Regions from separate parts of the Alkalihalophilus pseudofirmus genome, predicted to be linked through region 1. Evidence: riboswitches for the same ligand, from Rfam matches in the RefSeq annotation. Region 1 holds a riboswitch; each other region holds the start of a gene.

Region 1 (3,147 bases):
AGCATCTACAATAATCGGCACGTTAGAGTCTTCTGCTATTAAGCCAATATTGTACGGATTTAATACACCAAGCCCTGTACCAATCGGCGCACCTCCAGGCATAACGGCAGCTGCCCCAGCCTCTTCTAATTTACGGCATAAAATGGGATCATCTGATGTATAAGGAAGCACAACAAAACCCTCATTTGCCAACGTTTCTGTCGCCTTTAGTGTTTCGATAGGATCAGGAAGCAATGTTTTTTCATCTGCACTAATTTCCACTTTGATCCAGTTACTGATCCCTGATGCCTTCGCTAGTCTTGCAATGCGGATTGCTTCTTCTGCATTACTAGCTCCTGATGTGTTCGGAAGATAAGTAAATGAATCTTGATCTAGATGCTGCAGGATCGCATCCTCACTCGGAGCATCTAAATTCACACGGCGAATCGCAAATGTTAATACTTCCGCTTCTGATACTCGGATTGCTTCATTTTGAACAAATGGATTGGGATAACGCCCCGTCCCAAGAAAAAATCTTGATGATAATTCTTTACCAGCTATGACTAACTTTGATGATTTCATTGTCATCATCCTCCTCCAACAAAATGCACTAATTCAATCTTCATACCTTCTTCTACTTTCGTCTCGGCCCAACTGTCTCGGTCAATGATCTCCCCGTTAACCTCAGTTACGACCAGATGCTTTTCTAATTGATAATGCGTTACTACATCAAGCAGCGTGTCAGCTTGAATCGTTTCCTTTTCACCATTAATGATTAATTCCATCTGTCTGCCTCCTTCCTTTCTGTAAGATTACTTGAGGATTTCAATAAATTTTTCGCACGTCCCTTTAACATCATCTGCTCCGACAATCTCACTGATCATACAGACACGCGTGGCACCTGCAGCTAATACTTGATCGACATTGTGCAGCTTGATCCCGCCGATTGCTACAAACGGAATTGTGATTTCATTGGCCACTTGTTGAATGTATTGGGTTGTCACAGGATCTACTACATCTTCTTTACTTTTTGTTTCAAAAATTGGACCGACTCCAATATAGTCTGCTCCACCTGCTTCAGCCGCACGGGCTTCTTCGATTTTATGCGTAGAAATACCAATGATTTTGTCTGGACCCATCACTTTTCTCGCTTCAGCCAGGGGAAGATCGTCTTGTCCTACATGAATACCGTCTGCATCTACAGCAAGCGCTACATCTATATGGTCATTTACGATAAATGTTACATCGTGTTTCTTTGTTAATTCACGTAATGCTTGAGCTTTTTTAAGCACATCAATTTTTTTACTTTTTTTATCTCTTAATTGAATAATATCGACTCCGCCTAAAATAGCTTCTTCCATTACTTCAATTAAGTCACGTCCCTGATGAAATTCTTCTCCGGTAATCGCGTATAGTTTAAAATCTTTCATTCTATTCACCCCTATATGATTTCAGCATATAAAAAGCCGTATCCCAAAAACGCATGGGACACGGCTACATATGATTCACTCATTTGCAGTCGACTTCCCTACGCTGGTACGAACCAGATCAGGTACAAGGGTAAAAGGAAACTACCTTTTTCTCAGCCTGCTTAAGCGGGCACCCCTAGCCTTCTACAGCTTTTTATTTAGTTGATTACACCCCTATTATGACAGAGTGCATAAAAATTGCAATGATTTAACGGGAGCTTTCTTAAAATAGGGTTACCTTCTCCTTATTTTTAAGCTCCATCACTTCCTCGAGCCTATTACCAATCAGCATTTTCCCTCCATTTGGGGAGAGCTTAATTGGCAAATGATCTTCAAGCTCGGTAATGCTTACCTCAGCATTCGTTCTTGGATTGTATTTCAATAAATTGTAGCCATCTTCGTAACTGAAATAGTCTCCGCTGTACTTTGGTCGTAAATAATAAAAGTCCCCTTCATCCGAGTCGTACATATGAAAGGGAATCCACCACAAATCAGAATACGTATTTAAAATCGGCATCTCAAGTTCACTTATTTCTTCTGCACCTTCTGATTTAAATGTATACGTTGTATACAGTTCATACATGGAGTCAACTGAAACCTCGAGCTGAGTGTGATCACTATAAGACATAAAAGTAATAAGCGGCTTTTCCATTTCTTCAGCCTCACCTGTACCTAGATCATATAAAACAAGCGGTGCCTCATAATTAGGTGCTGCAGCGTCCCAATTTAAGTAGGCAATTTGAGTTTCATTTACCCATTGGAAATACGTTTGCGGGATTTCTATTGCGGTCACTGTCTGTTCATCGACATTGACATGAAACACGTCAAAATTCCAATCAGGCAAATACGTAATGAGCATCATCTCACTAGGCTTGTAAGGATTCCAATATACTGTATAACTATCCCCAAAGTGTTGAAGCTCTAGCTGTCTATTTCCTTCTGCATCAATCACATACATTGAGGATTGGTCAAATTCATCATACGTAACAATTGAAAATAACGTAAGGTCCTCGTTCCCTTCCACCTCTGTAATCCACTCTTCCGTTTCAAAGAAAGGTTCCTCAAGGCCAGAATAAAGATGATATTTTTTCAAGGTAGATAATTGGTCTTTCTCCTCAACATATAAAATTGTATCTTCATCAAACCACTCACTAATCATTGCTATACCGTTTGATTCTTGGATGGGTTTTATCGTATCACTCTGAAAATAAGAGGAGGACGCAGCGGGCTTTGGTGTTAAATTAACAGTGGATTCGGGCAGGGGCTGACTTTCACGGGAACAACCAGCCAAAAGAACTACAAACAACAAAATAATAATCAAACGCCGCATATTCCCCCTCCTTTCTTTCTAGTATTTTCACATTATCGCATGGGATTGATGGAACAACAATAATCTTAGAGCATTATTTTGTGATTTATGTAGGAATTTTTTTCATTTTCTATCCAATTAAATTCTAACCTCTACTTAATTAGACGTTTATTCAAGTAAAAAGTTTCACAAAACGCATTAACGAAATAAAAAAAACACATTACCACCTAAAAAGGGATAATGTGTTTTTTAGATTTAGCCGTAAATAAACCTTGCTCCTGCAATTCCTGGATTCGTCATTTCTTTAGGATCGAGAATTTCATTTAGTTCTTCTTCTGTTAAAATGCCTCTTTCCAGACAAATTTCACGAACAGGACGATCCGTTTGAAT
Region 2 (3,147 bases), 160 kb from region 1:
GCTCCAAGCACAAGGGAGAATGGCAGTCACTAGATCAATTAAAGAGCCTCGCTCAGAAACACTTAACATATAACTGCTGTAGGCTAATGTCATCGGTGCAGCTTGGGTAGCTTCTAACTCTTCAGCCGAGATCCCAAGTCTCTCTGCATATTGCCTGTGAAGGTCCATCTCAATGTTTAATGTGGCGTCAAGCATTTTGGCAAATAGGGCCATATTTTTAAGTGAAGTTGCTTTCATACTTGCAAGCGCAAATAGTCTGGCGTAATCAATTAGGTAGACATAATCTTGTTTCATAAAAAACTTAAATTTCTCAATATCAAGTGTCCCGTCCCCGATTCCTTTTACAAACGGATGGTTGTGACTAGCCTCCCAAATGGGTAGGGAATTTTGATGTAAACGTGCTGAAAATGACATGTACAAGTCCTCCTTTTTATTGTACGTTTTATAAACGCTATTGACTTTCTTTATAACACCATTCATAGATGAACGTTAAAATCGTTTTCGTATAATCAAGAAGCTGATCAATGGATAGTTCTTCATTTACAGCATGGGCATGGATTAACTCGCCAGGACCATAGATGACGGTTGGAATACCAGCATCTCCAAGCCACCCTCCGTCTGTCACTGTAGAAGACATTCCGACTTTTGTTTTAACACCAAACGTTTTATGATGAGTGGATTCTAAAAGCTTCAACCCATCCCACTCCAAATCTATTGGAAGGGCAGGGAAGATTTCACCCCGGTCTTCAATCATTGAAGTACCGCCCCAACGGAAAATAGGAGGGTGTTCTTTTAACCAAGGGTCACCAGCTGCAACGGCAAGTAAATGTTCTTCAATCTCACGGGTGACCTCTTGATACGTTTCATCAGGATAATAGTGCACTGTAATCCAAAGCGAGCATTCATCAGCTATAAATGCCGCATGACGGCCGCCCTCAATCACAGCTGGGTTGATTGTATTCATACCGCTTGGGAAACCAGGGTATGACTTTGTGATGGCCCAATGACGCTCAAGCTCGCTAAGACCTTGAATTAACTTAGTCATTTTTTCAATTGCACTCGCACCATAGAGTCCGCCGCCAGCATGAATCATATTGCGTCTCAGTCCGTCATGGAACGTTTTTGGGCTTTTCACGGTTACCCAGCCTGTAATGACTCCGCCTTGCCCGTGAATCTCGCAATTACTCGTATCAGCTACAATCGCAAAATCTGCACGGTAGCCCCGGTCGCAGCATTCTTTTGTACCAGCTTCACCGACTTCTTCACCAATGACCGATTCAATCGTCAGATCACCTGGAAGTTCTATACCTGCTTCATGGAGAAGTTTTGCTGCAAACAGGCAGGCAGCCAGACCGCCTTTCATGTCTGCCGTTCCGCGTCCGTACACCTTTCGTCCTTCTTTAGTCAATTTAAAAGGGGGGTAGGTCCAGTTTTCGTCTTTGGAAACGGAAGCTACATCTACATGTCCGTTTAAGAGTAAACTGCGGTGGTGAGCAGAAGCTGTCCCTTTTTTAACAGCTACGACATTTGGGTCATTAGGGTAAACATCCCACATATCAATATCAAAGCCCGCATCGGCAAGGTAGTGAGCGATAAAGTCCTGTGCTTCTTTCGTATTTCTAGCTGGGGGGCTTTCCGTTTGATATTCTACTAGCTGCTGCAACAGGCAGATTAGTTCTTCTTCTCTTTCCTCAACACGTTCAATAAGTTCTGCAATAGATTTCATGTTCTCACTCCTTTAAAGCAAATAAAAAACCACTTCTATAAAAGAAGTGGCTGATAGACGTCATATGTACAGGAAAACCTTGCTGTATGCAATCTCGCTGAACACAGCTGGAGTTACAACTGAGAATAGACGCTCTCACCACTTCCCTCCGCTAGTATTATCTAGATCAGGTAATAGGGTTAAGGCTTGCACCTTTCTCAGCAATAATTGCACCCCTAGTGGTCTGGCTATTTAATTATGTTATTTAAATATGAATCTGAAAATATGATTCTGAAACTACTTTCAAATTATCATACTTTTTTTAAGGTTACAATATTAAATGTGTTATAACTCTTTGAAAAAAGCGAAGAGGAGTACTCTTCGCTTTTACTTTTGACGTTATTAGTTTACAGCGTCTTTTAATTGTTTACCTGGCTTAAATGCTGGGTTCTTTGTTGCTGGGATTTCAATTTCTTGGCCAGTTTGCGGGTTACGGCCTTTACGTGCAGAACGCTCACGTACTTCAAAGCTTCCGAAACCTACTAGCTGAACTTTACCACCTTCAACAAGTGCGTTAGTGATGCTGTCAAATACAGCGTCTACTGCTTTAGAAGCATCTTTCTTAGAAAGGTCTGCCTGCTCTGATACTGAATTAATTAGATCTGTTTTGTTCATGAAAAAAACTCCCTTTCATACCTTGTTTTGAAAAACGATAGATAAACTCTTATAGAATGTGAATCTATCTTCGTTTGTTCGATTGGATTTAATAGCTGTCCCAACAAGCTAAAATAACCTGCAACTCAAATTTACTCATTAAACCCCAGTGGTGTCAAGACTTTGGGGGTAAATTCAAGCATTTAAAGTCAATTTTTCCACTCTTTTTGACATTTCGACAGCAAAAAAGCGTAGATTCCCTAATTTTGATACGAAAAAAGCTCAAGCAGTCGCTTTGAGCTTTATCCTTTATTCTACATCTTACGCACTTTAAATGAGCTGACCATAAGCAAGGCAAGGATCATCGTAATGAACATAAAACTATATGCTTCTAGAAATGGAACTAATAGAGATGAAAATGTTAAGATACATCCTGCAGCTGTGATAGGAAGGCCAACAAAGAAGCCATGACTTTCCGTTACATTAAAGCGAGCTAAACGTATCGCTCCGCAAATAATAAAGATAATCGCGAAAATGGCCCCGACTGAGCCGAATTCATGTAAAACAGCTTGATGAATCAATAAAGCTGGTGCGACTCCAAAAGAGACAATATCACTCAGTGAGTCTAGTTGTTTTCCAAATTCAGACGTAGATTGAAAGCGTCTTGCTGCTGCTCCGTCAAGTCGGTCACATACCGCTGCAATTGTAATAAATAACAATCCCATTCTAAGTTCGTTTTGCAGAACGAAGATGATTGAGAGAGCACCTAATCCAAGGTTCATAAGTGT
Region 3 (3,147 bases), 1.3 Mb from region 1:
GTGCTTCATTGCATGTCTCAAGCTGTTTATCCATATTTTCTTTAATTAAGTGCATCGGTACATGGCCGGGCCCCTCAACCATCACTTGCACATCATGATTAAAGGCTGTCTTAGTCAGTTCACCTAGTGTTTCAAGCTCAGCAAACTGTGCGTCATCATTGGCATCAGCAATTGATCCAGGTCTCAGCCCGTCACCTAGTGAAAAGGCGATATCATAGGTTTTCATAATGTCGCAGATTTCTTCAAAATGAGTGTAGAGAAAGTTCTCTTGATGATGGTATAAGCACCACTGAGCCATAATGGATCCACCTCGTGAAACGATGCCGGTCATGCGTTTAGCTGTCAGAGGAACATAGCGCAGCAGGACTCCTGCATGAATCGTAAAGTAATCCACACCTTGTTCTGCCTGCTCAATTAATGTATCCCGGTAAATCTCCCATGTTAAATTTTCAGCGATCCCATTCACCTTTTCTAGAGCTTGATAAATAGGAACAGTCCCTACAGGAACAGCCGCATTTCGAATAATCCATTCTCTCGTTTTATGAATATCAGAGCCTGTTGAGAGGTCCATGATTGTATCGGCACCCCATCTGGTCGCCCAAGTCATCTTTTCTACTTCTTTTTCAATAGAGGAAGTAACGGCAGAGTTGCCGATATTTGCATTTATTTTCACGTGGAAATTTCTGCCGATGATCATCGGCTCTGATTCTGGATGATTAATATTGTTTGGAATAATGGCACGACCAAGAGCAATTTCCTCCCGTACAAACTCTGGTGAGACCTGCTCTCTGATCGCGACAAACTCCATCTCCGGCGTAATCATACCTTTTTTCGCATAATGAAGCTGTGTGACATTATTTCCTGCTTTCGCTCTAACGGCTGTCAGGCTTTGGCGAGGAAATTCTTGATAGGACGCTCTAGGATCATTCTCACTTTTATACCCATTATCCATTGCACACACTTTTCGCCCGGAATAGGTTTCTACATCACCGCGTTCAAAAATCCAATTGCTCCGAAGCGGGGGGAGCCCCTTATCTAGCTCCACCGTGTGCTGTGGGTCAGTATAAGGTCCGCTTGTATCGTAAACACGAAGCGGGGGATTTTGTTCCTCACCGAATGAACCGGTTGTGTTGGATAAGGAAATCTCTCTCATAGGGACTTTAAGGTCTTCTCTTGAACCTCTCACATACACTTTTTTACTTTCTGGAAATTGGGACATGATTGATAAGTTTTTTTGCATCGTATCAGACATCTTTTTCTCTCCTCTGCTTGTGATATGGAGGACGAGATCGGTACATAAAAAGGATAGGGGAGTACATAAAAAGCCGAGTCCAAATGATAGATTTGGGCCCGGCTTATACTATGTAGAAGTAGTCAAATAGACATGTAAATACTTAGGAGTCTCTAACTTCCCTACGCTGGTATGAGCCAGATCAGGTCCGAAGGGTTAAAAAACTTCAACGCGTTTTTCTCTCAGCCCAGCTCGTTGGACACCCCTAGTTAATGCTATTAAGTTCTTTAAAACAAAATCTCTTACAAACCAAATCCTAACATGAGAAAGTTTGGAAGATCAAGTCAAATTTTCGCTCTTTTCAAACAGAATCATTATAATGGTGTTCAAAGGAGTGACTTCAAAATGAACCGTCGTGCATTAATACTTGGGGCAACAGGGCTTGTAGGAAAGCAAGTTGTCAACCAATTATCTCAGTCGAAGGAATACAAAGAAGTACATTTACTAGTCCGCAGATCTGTGGATAAATCAAACCCTAAACAAATCGTTCATACGGTAAACTTTGATACTTTAGAAGACGACGATATTCCAGCAGTAGACGATGTATTCATTTGTATCGGAACCACGATTAAAAAAGCTAAAACAAAAGAAGCGTTTAAAAAAGTTGATTATGAATATCCGATTAAAGTTGCCAGGATAGCGAGGGAGAAAGGGGCTTCGCGTTTACTTGTTATCTCTGCGATAGGAGCAGACTCAGAGTCACAGGTTTTTTACAGCAGAGTAAAAGGCGAAATGGAAGAGGCAGTGAAGAAAGTAGGTTATCCACATGTGGATATCTTCAGACCTTCTCTTTTGTTAGGCAATCGTGAAGAATTTCGCTTTGGGGAAAAGATGGGTGAGCATGCAGTGAAAGTGATGAAGCCTCTCTTGTTGGGCCCGCTTAGAAAGTATAGAGGAATTGAAGACGTGGTGGTTGCACGGGCAATGGTTAAACAGGCGTCAGAAAATAGAAGTACAGGTACAGTGATTCTTCAATCAAATGAGATTGAAAAGGCTGGGAGAGAGGAGTGAAGTAAATGTTAGAGCGGCTAGATAAAACGGTCATGCATAGTTATCCTGGCATGGTGGCGCGCTAGTGACGGTGGCAGTTGAAGAGGAACATAATATAATGGCATGTGGATGGCATACTTATATTTCTTATGAGCCTCCTATGTACGGGGTAAGTATTGGACGAGAAAGGTATTCATACCAGTTGTTGAAGAAAGCAGGGAAATTCGCGATAAACTTTCTACCGTTTGAGAAGGCGGAAGTTATTCAAAAAGCAGGGGTGACCTCAGGAGCTGATACAGATAAACTATCAACCCAATCTTTTATTGAAGGTGAGGCAACGGGAGCTCCTATTTTAAAAGAGGCCTATGTTGCGTATGAATGTGAGACGGTTGATGTTAAGACATATGGAGACCATGATTTTTTTGTCGCCGAACTTGTGGGCTTTTACCGAGATGAGGCTCTCTTTTTGAGTAATGGGCTGCCAAATTTAAAACAACTTTCAATTCCTTTATATCTAGGGAGATCGAGGTATGTGAAGCTTGATGATAGAGTAGGGCATAAAGATTTTTTAAAATAAAAAGATACTTTAATAAAAATGAAGAGGATTCCCCCGATATGATGTTAGTGTCTGAAAACAAACATTAAAAAGGAGGATCCTCCCCGTAAATAATAATAGAGCAAATCGAATGAATCAAGTCTATGAAAAAAATTTGCCTCTTCTATTTCTGACTTTTTACTTCCTCTTCTCAACCTTCATCATGAGCCCGCCTTTAGGCCGAAGTGTGATAAGGGGCTGTGGTGTTACTTTTTGTTGGCTGCTTGTTAAGGTGAATTTATAATTCTGAGCAATCGCAGCTAAAGCTAAC
Region 4 (3,147 bases), 670 kb from region 1:
ACAGGCTTTACTTGAGCGGTAACCCCTGCTTCTAGAAGCTGCTCTCGATTGGACGGAAGGTCGCGTCCGTTCTTTGTATACTCGATCAGCTTTTTCACATCAAGACCATCTTCATGATAGAGAGTAGTAAAACGATCAGATACCGCAACTACTTGATGATTATATTTCATATATTGGTAAGCTTCAAGAGCTGCCACTCCTCCCACGTTACCAAAGCCTTGGACAGCGACACGAATGGCCTTTCCATCTTCTGCCTGCTGTCTCAATGTTTTTAAAGTATCCCATTGTTTATGACGATTAATATCTGTTCCGTTTGCGTGAGTGCCTGACCATTGATCTAGAAGCCAAGAATAACTTAAAAAGGTCCCTCTTCCCGTCGCTTCCCGTCTTCCACGTGCTCCGCCATTCTCTACGCTTTTCCCTGTGAATGATCCTAAATACGGTTCACCTGGGTGGATTGTCTTGAATTCTCCTACCATCCAATCAACAATTTTCTCATTTGTGCCCAAGTCTGGTGCCGGGATATCATGATTTGGGCCAATATCACGAGAAAAACGCTGGACATATTTTTTACTAATTAAGTTTAATTCTTTATCTGTGAATTTGCGCGGGTCTACATGAACTCCGCCTTTTGCCCCGCCGTACGGAAGTCTGTGCAAGGCATTTTTCAAGGTCATAAGTATAGCTAGATTTTCAACTTCTGCTTCATTGACAAATTCACTAAAACGAATACCGCCTTTATAGAAGCCGCTAATATTATTGTGCTGCACCCGGTATGCCGGAATCCGCACAATACCATCTTTCTCAGTAGATACTCGTATGTAGCTTTTAATTACTTTATCCGTTGTTTTTAGGATTTCTTTTGCCGATCCACAAACGAATCTTCTCTTTTCATCATCTTCAATGCCTAAAAAACTGCTGCGCTCAGCTAAGTCACTCATCACCGTTTCAATTAAGGCTTGTGTTTCAGTTCGCTTCACATTATCCCCTCCCAAAATCTGCTTCTATACTACTTATTCCCTAAATGCTGGCTGGAAAACCCTTTCTTAACCACAAAAAAGACCTCCCAAAATTCGGGAGGTCTGATAATTATTAAGATGATAACCCTGTACTTGTTTTACCTGCTTTAAAAAATTGTGAGTAAGACCTTGCCAAAAATAAAATGATGGCCAAGGTAATGAGCATTTCCGGAAGCAGGTACGAAAGGTTATATAGAAAAGAATAGACACTTGGGTTCATTCCATCCGGTGCATATTGGCCAAACCAAATGACCCCGGAAGCAAAATGACTTAAGAAACGCAATACAGTAGCTAACACTAAACCAAGAACTATATAGCTTAATTTAGGAACTGCCTGCCTTGAAGCAAATAGCCCCGCAAATCCTAACACCATAAAAGCAAGCGGATAGTCGAGCACCAACTGAACAGGATGGACAATTGTCGGTCCTGTTACGAGCCCTAGTAAACCAACGAGGAGGCCTGTTAACAGTCCAACTTTTAATCCTCGGCGGAAGGCTAGAAGAAAGATAGGAACCATCACAAGAGAGATCGAACCGCCCATCGCCCATAGCGCGCCAAATTTAACAAAGCTTAAGACAAGTGCAAGTCCTGCCATAACAGCTATTTCAATCATAATCGTTAAACGTTCACGATTCATAAAAAAATCCCCTTTCGTTTCCACGGAGGGGATGTCATGTACACATAGTTATTCAATGTTAAATAGAATGTGCCACCACTTCCCTACGCTAGTACAAGCTAGATCAGGTTATAAGAGTTGAGGCTCCCCTCTCTCAGTCAGACAAACTGACACCCCTAGTGGAACTATTAAATTATTTTTGCAATCTAGTGTTTAGTCTAGCATAAACAGTAACATTTAGCGATACACAGATTATAGTAATGGCGGTTTTCTTGCCTTCGTCAGCTTCTCAAATGCTTCTGCGATCTCAATTAATAATGGCTCTTGCCACGCTTTAGCGGTAAATGTTATCCCAACTGGTTCACCTGACTCTGTGTAACCCGCTGGTACAGTTATTGAAGGATAGCCGGCTTTAGCAGGGATGGCTGCCCCTAAATTATTTGGAAACACGATGACATCTAGTTGATGTTCTCTTAAAACCGCATCTATTCCTTCTGTTGCTGAAAAATATGCATCCTCATTCAGTGCTTTTAGGTAGTCTTTTTCTGTTAGCTTGCCAGAAGTCTTATCTGCCTCAATAAGTAATGACTGTCCGTACTTTAACGCTTTCTCGTGATGATTCTCATTCCACTCGATAATATCAGTAAGTGTACGGACAGACATAGATGAATCAAGCTCTGAGAGATACTTATTTACATTTGCTTTAAATTCATAGGTTAAAACGTTATAAGACCACTTTCTTGTACTAGAAGGTATGTTCACATCTTCAATTACATTTGCCCCACCGCGGGATAGTTGTTTTATTGCTGTCTCATATACCTCCCTCTTCTCTTCTCCCAAAAGGTCCATCACATGTTCACGGATAACACCTATACGCTTCTCATGTAAACTGCTGTTATTCAACGCCTTTAACAGCTGATTTGGTTGAAAAGGGCATACTGATGTAATGAGGTCCTCATCGTCTTTACCCATCATACCGCATAATAAATAAACAGCGTCTCTCACAGTTCTTGCCATAGGGCCTGCCGTATCTTGCGTGTGTGAAAGCGGGATAATGCCTGATCTTGAAATTAAGCCTACTGTCGGTTTAATTCCTACAATACTATTTTGACTAGAGGGACTTAAAATTGAACCCGAAGTCTCCGTTCCTACTGCTGCAACCGCAAAGTTTGCAGCAATTGCTGAACCAGATCCTGAACTTGAGCCGCCTACATCAAATCTCCCTATTCCATAAGGATTTTCAGTCTGCCCCCCTCTTGAACTATATCCACTTGGCATATTTTCGCTCGACATAAAATAGGCCCACTCTGACATGTTCGTTTTCCCTAAAATAACGGCTCCTGCTTCACGTAATCTCTTAACAAGAAAAGCGTCCTTTTTTGCATAGGAATGTTCTAATACAAGCGCTCCTGCACTCGTATGCAGTTTATCTTTCGTGTCAATATTATCTTTCAGTAAGATAGGAATCCCATGCAGCATACTCCTTTTGCCGGTTCGCGTTCTTTCTGCATC

What was found. A riboswitch is a leader RNA that binds a small molecule or an ion and turns the genes downstream of it on or off. The one in region 1 is predicted to bind thiamine pyrophosphate.
Region 2: another riboswitch for thiamine pyrophosphate. It lies ahead of PQ478_RS05340 (acetylornithine deacetylase); the one in region 1 lies ahead of thiE (thiamine phosphate synthase).
Region 3: another riboswitch for thiamine pyrophosphate. It lies ahead of thiC (phosphomethylpyrimidine synthase ThiC); the one in region 1 lies ahead of thiE (thiamine phosphate synthase).
Region 4: another riboswitch for thiamine pyrophosphate. It lies ahead of thiT (energy-coupled thiamine transporter ThiT); the one in region 1 lies ahead of thiE (thiamine phosphate synthase).

What each region holds. Positions count from the first base shown of each region.
Region 1 covers NZ_CP117835.1:1,199,988-1,203,134, reverse strand. The annotation lists gene PQ478_RS06195 (thiazole synthase) at 1-561, opposite strand, end outside; gene thiS (sulfur carrier protein ThiS) at 567-764, opposite strand; gene thiE (thiamine phosphate synthase) at 792-1,409, opposite strand; TPP riboswitch at 1,488-1,596, opposite strand; gene PQ478_RS06180 (YqgU-like beta propeller domain-containing protein) at 1,672-2,778, opposite strand; gene aspA (aspartate ammonia-lyase) at 3,013-3,147, opposite strand, start outside.
Region 2 covers NZ_CP117835.1:1,041,433-1,044,579, forward strand. The annotation lists gene tenA (thiaminase II) at 1-414, opposite strand, end outside; gene PQ478_RS05340 (acetylornithine deacetylase) at 452-1,726, opposite strand; TPP riboswitch at 1,853-1,953, opposite strand; gene PQ478_RS05345 (HU family DNA-binding protein) at 2,108-2,380, opposite strand; gene pssA (CDP-diacylglycerol--serine O-phosphatidyltransferase) at 2,674-3,147, opposite strand, start outside.
Region 3 covers NZ_CP117835.1:3,979,144-3,982,290, reverse strand. The annotation lists gene thiC (phosphomethylpyrimidine synthase ThiC) at 1-1,252, opposite strand, end outside; TPP riboswitch at 1,394-1,508, opposite strand; gene PQ478_RS20690 (oxidoreductase) at 1,637-2,302, shown strand; gene PQ478_RS20685 (flavin reductase family protein) at 2,367-2,858, shown strand; gene PQ478_RS20680 (cytochrome P450) at 3,015-3,147, opposite strand, start outside.
Region 4 covers NZ_CP117835.1:531,615-534,761, reverse strand. The annotation lists gene PQ478_RS02725 (Glu/Leu/Phe/Val family dehydrogenase) at 1-980, opposite strand, end outside; gene thiT (energy-coupled thiamine transporter ThiT) at 1,093-1,656, opposite strand; TPP riboswitch at 1,720-1,823, opposite strand; gene PQ478_RS02715 (amidase family protein) at 1,888-3,147, opposite strand, start outside.